DNA from 3 places in the Bacillus carboniphilus genome. Region 2 is predicted to be linked to each of the others. Evidence: a T-box and tRNA genes for the amino acid it is inferred to sense, from the RefSeq annotation. Region 2 holds a T-box; the other regions hold tRNA genes.
What was found. The T-box of region 2 lies ahead of serS (serine--tRNA ligase). A T-box ahead of a tRNA ligase gene usually reads a tRNA of that ligase, here a tRNA-Ser.
Positions count from the first base shown of each region.

Region 1: it has a tRNA-Ser gene. The T-box ahead of serS (serine--tRNA ligase) is inferred to sense a tRNA for this amino acid. The anticodon was not compared.
Region 3: it has a tRNA-Ser gene. The T-box ahead of serS (serine--tRNA ligase) is inferred to sense a tRNA for this amino acid. The anticodon was not compared.

Region 1 is NZ_CP129013.1:7,259-10,509, reverse strand. It holds tRNA gene LC087_RS00105 (tRNA-Gly) at 1-36, opposite strand, end outside; tRNA gene LC087_RS00100 (tRNA-Gln) at 86-160, opposite strand; tRNA gene LC087_RS00095 (tRNA-His) at 428-503, opposite strand; tRNA gene LC087_RS00090 (tRNA-Trp) at 530-603, opposite strand; tRNA gene LC087_RS00085 (tRNA-Tyr) at 612-696, opposite strand; tRNA gene LC087_RS00080 (tRNA-Thr) at 715-787, opposite strand; tRNA gene LC087_RS00075 (tRNA-Phe) at 806-881, opposite strand; tRNA gene LC087_RS00070 (tRNA-Asp) at 893-968, opposite strand; tRNA gene LC087_RS00065 (tRNA-Met) at 972-1,048, opposite strand; tRNA gene LC087_RS00060 (tRNA-Val) at 1,217-1,292, opposite strand; tRNA gene LC087_RS00055 (tRNA-Glu) at 1,301-1,375, opposite strand; tRNA gene LC087_RS00050 (tRNA-Ser) at 1,399-1,491, opposite strand; tRNA gene LC087_RS00045 (tRNA-Asn) at 1,495-1,569, opposite strand; rRNA gene rrf (5S ribosomal RNA) at 1,579-1,694, opposite strand; rRNA gene LC087_RS00035 (23S ribosomal RNA) at 2,106-3,251, opposite strand, start outside.
Region 2 is NZ_CP129013.1:2,706,800-2,710,050, forward strand. It holds gene pdxS (pyridoxal 5'-phosphate synthase lyase subunit PdxS) at 1-502, shown strand, start outside; gene pdxT (pyridoxal 5'-phosphate synthase glutaminase subunit PdxT) at 531-1,109, shown strand; T-box leader at 1,195-1,413, shown strand; gene serS (serine--tRNA ligase) at 1,464-2,738, shown strand; tRNA gene LC087_RS13815 (tRNA-Ser) at 2,897-2,989, shown strand; partial or broken gene LC087_RS19930 (IS91 family transposase) at 3,166-3,251, shown strand, end outside.
Region 3 is NZ_CP129013.1:1,876,995-1,880,245, forward strand. It holds tRNA gene LC087_RS09525 (tRNA-Glu) at 225-296, opposite strand; tRNA gene LC087_RS09530 (tRNA-Ser) at 306-396, opposite strand; tRNA gene LC087_RS09535 (tRNA-Asn) at 400-474, opposite strand; tRNA gene LC087_RS09540 (tRNA-Ile) at 511-587, opposite strand; tRNA gene LC087_RS09545 (tRNA-Gly) at 598-671, opposite strand; tRNA gene LC087_RS09550 (tRNA-His) at 681-756, opposite strand; tRNA gene LC087_RS09555 (tRNA-Phe) at 770-845, opposite strand; tRNA gene LC087_RS09560 (tRNA-Asp) at 868-943, opposite strand; tRNA gene LC087_RS09565 (tRNA-Met) at 958-1,034, opposite strand; tRNA gene LC087_RS09570 (tRNA-Ser) at 1,485-1,577, opposite strand; tRNA gene LC087_RS09575 (tRNA-Ile) at 1,584-1,660, opposite strand; tRNA gene LC087_RS09580 (tRNA-Met) at 1,681-1,757, opposite strand; tRNA gene LC087_RS09585 (tRNA-Ala) at 1,788-1,863, opposite strand; tRNA gene LC087_RS09590 (tRNA-Pro) at 1,885-1,961, opposite strand; tRNA gene LC087_RS09595 (tRNA-Arg) at 1,966-2,042, opposite strand; tRNA gene LC087_RS09600 (tRNA-Leu) at 2,047-2,135, opposite strand; tRNA gene LC087_RS09605 (tRNA-Gly) at 2,150-2,224, opposite strand; tRNA gene LC087_RS09610 (tRNA-Leu) at 2,234-2,316, opposite strand; tRNA gene LC087_RS09615 (tRNA-Lys) at 2,328-2,402, opposite strand; tRNA gene LC087_RS09620 (tRNA-Thr) at 2,414-2,489, opposite strand; tRNA gene LC087_RS09625 (tRNA-Val) at 2,701-2,776, opposite strand; rRNA gene rrf (5S ribosomal RNA) at 2,780-2,896, opposite strand; rRNA gene LC087_RS09635 (23S ribosomal RNA) at 3,149-3,251, opposite strand, start outside.

The sequences.
Region 1 (3,251 bases), 900 kb from region 2:
TGGCAAGGTGATGTTCTACCACTGAACTACTTCCGCAAGTATATATTATATATATGATTTTCTATTCATATTATACTAAAAAGAATGGCTGGGCTAGCTGGATTCGAACCAGCGCATCACGGAATCAAAATCCGTTGCCTTACCGCTTGGCTATAGCCCATTGAATAATCTCCATGAATAACCTTCTTCGATTAAACATCATGAATGTACTTCGCACAATGATTTTTTGAATATGCTTCATTGAGTTACTTCAAGAAGAATCATTGACATAACAATAAAAATAAATACTACTTATAGAATGTTAGTTCCATGAATAACCTTCTTCGACTAAGCTTCATGAATTTACATCGCAAGATGATTTTTTGTGATTATACTTCATATATTACCTGTATAATTACATTCATTCAATTAAAACTATATCAGCAAATGGGGCGATTGATGGGAATCGAACCCACGAGTGCCAGAGCCACAATCTGGTGCGTTAACCACTTCGCCACAACCGCCATATATAGTTGAAAAATTAATTAATTGGCAGGGGTAGTAGGAATCGAACCCACACCGGAGGTTTTGGAGACCTCTGTTCTACCTTTAAACTATACCCCTATCAAAAATGGTGGAGGGGGACGGATTCGAACCGCCGAACCCTGAGGGAGCGGATTTACAGTCCGCCGCGTTTAGCCACTTCGCTACCCCTCCATATGAAATTTCAGACAGTGCCGGCGAGAGGACTTGAACCCCCAACCTACTGATTACAAGTCAGTTGCTCTACCAATTGAGCTACCCCGGCATATAAAATAATCATTAGTGGTGGCTTGGGACGGAATCGAACCGCCGACACATGGATTTTCAGTCCATTGCTCTACCAACTGAGCTACCAAGCCTATGTATTATATGGCGGTCCCGACGGGAATCGAACCCGCGATCTCCTGCGTGACAGGCAGGCATGTTAACCGCTACACCACGGGACCTTTTGGTTGCGGGGGCAGGATTTGAACCTGCGACCTTCGGGTTATGAGCCCGACGAGCTACCAGACTGCTCCACCCCGCGATAATAATAAAGTATATTGTTATTCTATGCTCTTAGTTAGCATGGACTGTCCCGATCTCAGGTTGTTTACTCTTTGATGCTACTTGATCGGTACAACTTGCTGTGTGATTCGACGATGCTTTTGCTCGTTGCTCCACCCCGCGGTAATATTAGTTGTTCTTGAATTAATGGTGGAGGATGACGGGATCGAACCGCCGACCCCTTGCTTGTAAGGCAAGTGCTCTCCCAGCTGAGCTAATCCTCCGTTAATCTTGGTGACCCGTACGGGATTCGAACCCGTGTTACCGCCGTGAAAGGGCGGTGTCTTAACCGCTTGACCAACGGGCCATATATTTTAAAATCTAGTGAACTGGCGGAGAGCAAGGGATTCGAACCCTTGAGACAGCGTTAACCGTCTACACGATTTCCAATCGTGCTCCTTCGACCTCTCGGACAGCCTCTCCAAGTGGCTCCGCAGGTAGGATTCGAACCTACGACCGTTCGGTTAACAGCCGAATGCTCTACCACTGAGCTACTGCGGATCAATATTAGCCTGGCAACGTCCTACTCTCACAGGGGGAGACCCCCAACTACCATCGGCGCTAAAGAGCTTAACTTCCGTGTTCGGCATGGGAACGGGTGTGGCCTCTTTGCCATCATCACCAGACATATGGTTTACGGCTTTTGATAAACGGCGCATTTTTTTGTCATCTTCTTTCGTCAACGTCGTCACGTACTGGAGTACGCTCCTCGGTTTCCTCAGTTAATTCCTCAAACTGCTTGTTTCTCAAAACCCTTTTATTCTTAACTTAGGCTTCATTTGAAAAGGCGCATTTTTTTGTCATCTTCTTTCGTCGACGCCGTCACGTACTGAAGTACGCTCAAACCTCTCCTCAGTTGATTCCTTAAACTATTTACCTCTCAAAACCCTTTTTCTTCTTACTTTGTTTTAATCGCTAAATTATTAATTCTTTTTAAAAGCAACACAAATCTTATTATACTAGGAATGAAGAAAAAATCAAGTGTTTTTTCATTCTTTCAAAACTAAATAACGAAGGGTAACAAGAATCGCATGTGTGTGGTTAAGTCCTCGATCGATTAGTATTCGTCAGCTCCATGTGTCACCACACGTCCACCTCGAACCTATCAACCTGATCATCTTTCAGGGATCTTACTCTATTGCTAGATGGGAAATCTCATCTTGAGGAGGGCTTCATGCTTAGATGCTTTCAGCACTTATCCCTTCCGCACATAGCTACCCAGCGATGCCTTTGGCAAGACAACTGGTACACCAGCGGTGCGTCCATCCCGGTCCTCTCGTACTAAGGACAGCTCCTCTCAAATTTCCTGCGCCCACGACGGATAGGGACCGAACTGTCTCACGACGTTCTGAACCCAGCTCGCGTACCGCTTTAATGGGCGAACAGCCCAACCCTTGGGACCGACTACAGCCCCAGGATGCGATGAGCCGACATCGAGGTGCCAAACCTCCCCGTCGATGTGGACTCTTGGGGGAGATAAGCCTGTTATCCCCGGGGTAGCTTTTATCCGTTGAGCGATGGCCCTTCCATGCGGAACCACCGGATCACTAAGCCCGACTTTCGTCCCTGCTCGACTTGTAGGTCTCGCAGTCGTTCTCCTTGTGCCTTTACACTCTACGAATGATTTCCAACCATTCTGAGGGAACCTTTGGGCGCCTCCGTTACTTTTTAGGAGGCGACCGCCCCAGTCAAACTGCCCACCTGACACTGTCTCCCACCCGGATGACGGGTGCGGGTTAGAAGGTCAATACAGCCAGGGTAGTATCCCAAAGACGCCTCCACCGAAGCTAGCGCTCCGGCTTCCAAGGCTCCTACCTATTCTGTACAAGCTGTACCAACATTCAATATCAGGCTACAGTAAAGGCTCACGGGGTCTTTCCGTCCTGTCGCGGGTAACCTGCATCTTCACAGGTACTATAATTACACCGAGTCTCTCGTTGAGACAGTGCCCAGATCGTTGCGCCTTTCGTGCGGGTCGGAACTTACCCGACAAGGAATTTCGCTACCTTAGGACCGTTATAGTTACGGCCGCCGTTTACTGGGGCTTCGGTTCACACCTTCGCTTACGCTAAGCGCTCCCCTTAACCTTCCAGCACCGGGCAGGCGTCAGCCCCTATACTTCGCCTTACGGCTTCGCAGAGACCTGTGTTTTTGCTAAACAGTCGCCTGGGCCTTTTCACTGC
Region 2 (3,251 bases):
TTGTCGAGACTTAGGTGAAGCGACAAGAAGAATTGCTGAGGGAGCCTCTATGCTTCGTACAAAAGGAGAACCAGGAACAGGAAATATTGTTGAAGCCGTTCGTCATATGAGAAAAGTGAATGCGCAAATTCGCCAAGTGGTAGGTATGAGTGAAGATGAACTTATGACTGAAGCGAAAAATATAGGCGCACCATTTGAATTATTACAATTAATTAAACGTGAAGGACGTCTACCAGTTGTCAACTTTGCAGCAGGTGGAGTTGCAACTCCTGCTGATGCTGCTTTAATGATGCAACTTGGAGCAGATGGTGTGTTTGTTGGTTCAGGTATTTTTAAATCAGATAATCCAGCTAAATTTGCAAGAGCAATCGTGGAAGCAACCACTCATTACGATGATTATGAGTTGCTTGCAGAGCTATCTAAAGGGCTAGGTACAGCGATGAAGGGTATTGAGATTTCCAACTTATTACCTGCAGATCGTATGCAGGAGCGAGGCTGGTAAGAAATACACATTTAAAGGAGCTTGTTAGATGTTCAAGGTTGGTGTTTTAGGACTACAAGGAGCTGTTCGAGAGCATATAAGATCGATTGAAGCTTGTGGCGCTGAAGGAATTGTTGTTAAAGATCCTCAACAGCTCGAACAGCTTGACGGACTGATTATCCCTGGAGGAGAAAGTACGACCATGCGCAGGTTAATCGATAAATATGATTTTTTAGAACCTTTAAAAGCGTTTGGTCAATCTGGAAAACCAATGTTTGGTACTTGTGCAGGGCTGATTATATTAGCTAAGCAAATTCAAGGTGAGCAGAGACAACATCTTGGGTTAATGGATATCACGGTAGAGAGAAACTCTTTTGGGAGACAAAAGGAGAGTTTTGAAGCACAATTAATGATTACCGATGTTGGAACTGATTTTTTAGGAGTCTTTATTAGGGCCCCTCATATAGTTGAAGTTGGACAAGACGTTGAGATTATTTCAAAGCATGAAGATCGAATTGTCGCTGCTAGACAAGGGCATTATTTAGGTTGTTCATTTCATCCAGAATTAACTGATGATCATCGAATGACTCAATATTTTATTCAAATGATTGAAAATAGTAAGTCCTGAGGTATTATACTATAATTTCTTTGTTTGTAAGCTTGAATAAAAAGTGAAGATGTAGTAAGTTATTGTTAATTCATAGACTAAATAATTGAATACGATGATAGGAGCTAGTAGCATATACATTTCTTTCAGAGAGTCGGTGGTTGGTGAAAACCGATAGGAATTTTATGTGAATCCATCCTTGAGTGAAATGCTGAAATGACCATTGTAGTAAGCATTTCCGGTGTGAACCGTTACCGTCATTAAGAGAAAATAGAAGGTAGCTATTTTTATTAGGGTGGCAACGCGGGTAAAACTCGTCCCTTTCATGGGATGGGTTTTTTTGTGTTTTAAAAACAATATAAAGGAGTGTTTTTTATGTTAGATAGCAAATATTTACGAGCGAATTTTGAAGAAGTAAAGAAAGCATTACAATATCGAGGAGAGGATTTAACGGATTTTGAAAAGTTTGAACAACTGGATAAAAGAAGGAGAGAACTTATTACTGAAACAGAGCAACTAAAAAGTAAACGAAATGAGGTTTCTTCAGAAATTGCTCAATTAAAGAAAAATAAGCAAGATGCAAGTGAATTAATTTTCGAAATGAAAGAAGTGGGGTCTAAAGTTAAAAAATTGGACGAAGAACTGAGGGAAGTGGAAGACAAGCTGGATCAAATTTTATTGTCAATTCCTAATATTCCCCATGAATCTACTCCAATAGGAGATAGTGAAGAAGATAATATAGAAGTTCGAACTTGGGGTGAAGTACCTGCAGATCATGTACGTTACAAGCCTCATTGGGAAGTAGCAGATGAACTAGGTATGGTTGATTTTGAAAGAGCAGCGAAAGTAACTGGTAGCAGGTTTGCTTTTTATAAAGGACTAGGAGCAAGGTTAGAAAGAGCGCTTATTAATTTTATGATGGATCTCCATTGTGATAAACATGGATATGAAGAAATCATTCCGCCATACATTGTCAACAGAACAAGTATGATTGGTACCGGACAATTACCAAAGTTTGAAGAGGATGCCTTTAAACTAGAAGGTTGGGACTACTTCTTAATTCCAACAACAGAAGTTCCAGCAACTAATTATCATCGAGATGAAATCTTATCTGGGGAAGAGTTACCGAAGGGTTTTGTTGGTTACAGTGCTAACTTTCGTTCTGAAGCAGGTTCTGCAGGAAGAGACACACGTGGTTTAATTCGCCAACATCAATTCAATAAGGTAGAGCTCGTGAAATTTGTAAAGCCGGAAGAGTCTTACGAGCAACTAGAATTGTTAACAGGACACGCTGAAAAAGTACTACAACTTCTAAACCTTCCTTATCGAGTAATGAGTATGTGTACGGCAGATTTAGGATTCACTGCAGCGAAAAAATATGATATTGAAGTATGGATGCCAAGTAGTGGAACCTATCGTGAAATTTCTTCTTGTAGTAATTTCGAAGCCTTTCAGGCAAGGAGAGCAAATATTCGCTTTAGACGAGAGAGGAATGCAAAACCAGAACATGTTCATACTTTGAATGGTTCTGGATTAGCTGTAGGCCGTACGATGGCAGCAATATTAGAGAACAATCAACAGGAAGACGGGAGTATAAAAATACCTGAAGTCCTTCAACCTTATATGGGGGGAAGAAAAGAGATTCGATAAGCAGTTATATGTTCGAGGTGTCTGTCTAGATATCCTCGAACATTTTTATTGTGGAAGAATGGATTTTTTGATAGAGAGGTTTTTCATTTTTTAAAAAATATGTTCAAAAATAATTGACATAATGATTTTGTATATGGTATATTAAATCTTGTCGAAACGGAGGAATACCCAAGTCTGGCTGAAGGGATCGGTCTTGAAAACCGACAGGGGTGTCAAAGCCCGCGGGGGTTCGAATCCCTCTTCCTCCGCCATAATTGATTTAAAATGAGATTGAATTGCGCATATATTGGAGATTGATACATTCGTTACTTTATAGTAGCGAATTTTTTATTTGTGAACGCTTAAGTTAAGCGTTCTTTTTTAAAAGATAAGAAAGTATATAATTTCGGGTCTACCACAGTCTTAGAAACTGTGGTATTTTGATGTCATGGAGAATAATATATTAAAACAAATTTTCTTTGATAAACATAACCATTGGGATCACTTTCAAAAGAAACATGGAGCTAAAATCCG
Region 3 (3,251 bases), 830 kb from region 2:
TTTTATTAGTAAAAATTAGTGGTAATGTGATCATAAAGAAAATTTTGAAGATATTTCGTTAAGAGACAAGTGCGGAGAAAAACATACGAGTAGTTGGGCAGTGGAACTAGATAACAATGATAACATCAGCCAAATCAAAACAGATCTTTATACTTTCTTTCTTAAGAACACACAAAAAACCTTAGAGGTTCTATTCTCTAAGGTTTTTACATTCCTATTATTTATGACCCGTACGGGATTCGAACCCGTGTTACCGCCGTGAAAGGGCGGTGTCTTAACCGCTTGACCAACGGGCCTTACATTAATGGCGGAGAAGGAGGGATTTGAACCCTCGCGCCGCTCGCGCGACCTACACCCTTAGCAGGGGCGCCTCTTCAGCCACTTGAGTACTTCTCCTTATGGCTCCGCAGGTAGGATTCGAACCTACGACCGTTCGGTTAACAGCCGAATGCTCTACCACTGAGCTACTGCGGAATAACAACAAAATATAATTTACCACCATAGTATACATGGTGGGCCTGAATGGACTTGAACCATCGACCTCACGCTTATCAGGCGTGCGCTCTGACCAACTGAGCTACAGGCCCATAATATGTATGGAGCGGGTGATGGGAATCGAACCCACGACATCAGCTTGGAAGGCTGAGGTTTTACCACTAAACTACACCCGCAATTTTTTATGGGGCGATTGATGGGAATCGAACCCACGAGTGCCAGAGCCACAATCTGGTGCGTTAACCACTTCGCCACAACCGCCATAATTCTAAAATGGTGGCTCGGGACGGAATCGAACCGCCGACACATGGATTTTCAGTCCATTGCTCTACCAACTGAGCTACCGAGCCTATATAGTAATATTTGTTAAAATGGCGGTCCCGACGGGAATCGAACCCGCGATCTCCTGCGTGACAGGCAGGCATGTTAACCGCTACACCACGGGACCACTTTTTTTAGTTTTGGTTGCGGGGGCAGGATTTGAACCTGCGACCTTCGGGTTATGAGCCCGACGAGCTACCAGACTGCTCCACCCCGCGATAGTATTAGTTATTTAATTATTCTATGCTCTTAGTTAGCACAGACTGTCCCGATCTCAAATTGTCTATTCAAGATGCTGCTCGATCGGTACAACTCGCTGTGGATTCGACGATGCTTTTGCTCGTTGCTCCACCCCGCGATAGTATTAGTTATTTAATTATTCCATGCTCTTAGCTAGCATAGACTGTCCCGATCTCAAATTGTCTATTCAAGATGCTGCTCGATCGGTACAACTCGCTGTGGATTCGACGATGCTTTTGCTCGTTGCTCCACCCCGCGATAGTATTAGTTATTTAATTATTCCATGCTCTTAGCTAGCATAGACTGTCCCGATCTCAAATTGACTATTCAAGATGCTACTCGATCGGTACAACTCGTTGTGGATTCGACGATGCTCTTGCTCGTTGCTCCACACCACGATAATATCAACAGTTTCTTAAAAAATAATATGGCGGAGGAAGAGGGATTCGAACCCCCGCGGGCTTTGACACCCCTGTCGGTTTTCAAGACCGATCCCTTCAGCCGGACTTGGGTATTCCTCCAAATTATGGTGGACCCTGTAGGACTCGAACCTACGACCGTTCGGTTATGAGCCGAATGCTCTAACCAACTGAGCTAAGGGTCCACATTCACATAATTTATTATTGGTAGCGGCGGAGGGGATCGAACCCCCGACCTCACGGGTATGAACCGTACGCTCTAGCCAGCTGAGCTACACCGCCAAAATATATCATTTTCATAATCTAAATATTTGGTGGAGCCTAGCGGGATCGAACCGCTGACCTCCTGCGTGCAAGGCAGGCGCTCTCCCAGCTGAGCTAAGGCCCCTTGTTAAAACATAATCGATCGTGGTCGGGAAGACAGGATTCGAACCTGCGACCCCATGGTCCCAAACCATGTGCTCTACCAAGCTGAGCTACTTCCCGTAAATGGCGCGCCCGAGAGGAGTCGAACCCCTAACCTTTTGATCCGTAGTCAAACGCTCTATCCAATTGAGCTACGGGCGCTAAATGGTGCCGAGGGCCGGACTTGAACCGGCACGGTAGTCACCTACCGCAGGATTTTAAGTCCTGTGTGTCTGCCAATTCCACCACCCCGGCATGGGGAATGATCTTGGAGCGGAAGACGGAATTCGAACCCGCGACCCCCACCTTGGCAAGGTGGTGTTCTACCACTGAACTACTTCCGCGTATCTTAATGCGGGTGAAGGGAGTCGAACCCCCACGTCACAAGGACACTAGATCCTAAGTCTAGCGCGTCTGCCAGTTCCGCCACACCCGCGAAATTCAAAATGGTGAGCCATGAAGGACTCGAACCTTCGACCCTCTGATTAAAAGTCAGATGCTCTACCAACTGAGTAATGGCTCTAAAAAACTCGTGGTGCCGGCAAGAGGACTTGAACCCCCAACCTACTGATTACAAGTCAGTTGCTCTACCAATTGAGCTACACCGGCGTATAAAAAGTGAACTATTATTTGATTTTTCTTTCTTAAAACGTCATCCCGACTTCTATTAGTTTATTCAAGATGTTGTTCAGTCGGTATGCTGATGCTTATTCTATGAAGCCTATTCGGTCGTGCTCTACCAATTGAGCTACACCGGCGTATATACCCAGACCTTACGGTCTTTGTTTTAAATATTATTAGATAACAATTTCATTTTAAATGGTGGAGGATGACGGGATCGAACCGCCGACCCCTTGCTTGTAAGGCAAGTGCTCTCCCAGCTGAGCTAATCCTCCAATGCTTGGCAACGTCCTACTCTCACAGGGGGAGACCCCCCAACTACCATCGGCGCTAAAGAGCTTAACTTCCGTGTTCGGCATGGGAACGGGTGTGACCTCTTTGCTATCGTCACCAAACATAGGGTTTACGACTTTTAATAAACGGCACATTTTTTTGTCATCTTCTTTCGTCAACGTCGTCACGTACTGGAGTACGCTCCTCGGTTTCCTCAGTTGATTCCTGAAATTACTCGCCTCTCAAACCCCTTGTCCCATTTTAGAGGGACAAAATATATTATACTTATTTTTATGATAATATCAAGCGTTTTTTCAAAAGAAAATTCATTCTTTCAAAACTAAATAACGAAGGGTGACAAGAATCGCATGTGTGTGGTTAAGTCCTCGATCGATTAGTATTCGTCAGCTCCATGTGTCACCACACGTCCACCTCGAACCTATCAACCTGATCATCTTTCAGGGATCTTACTCTATT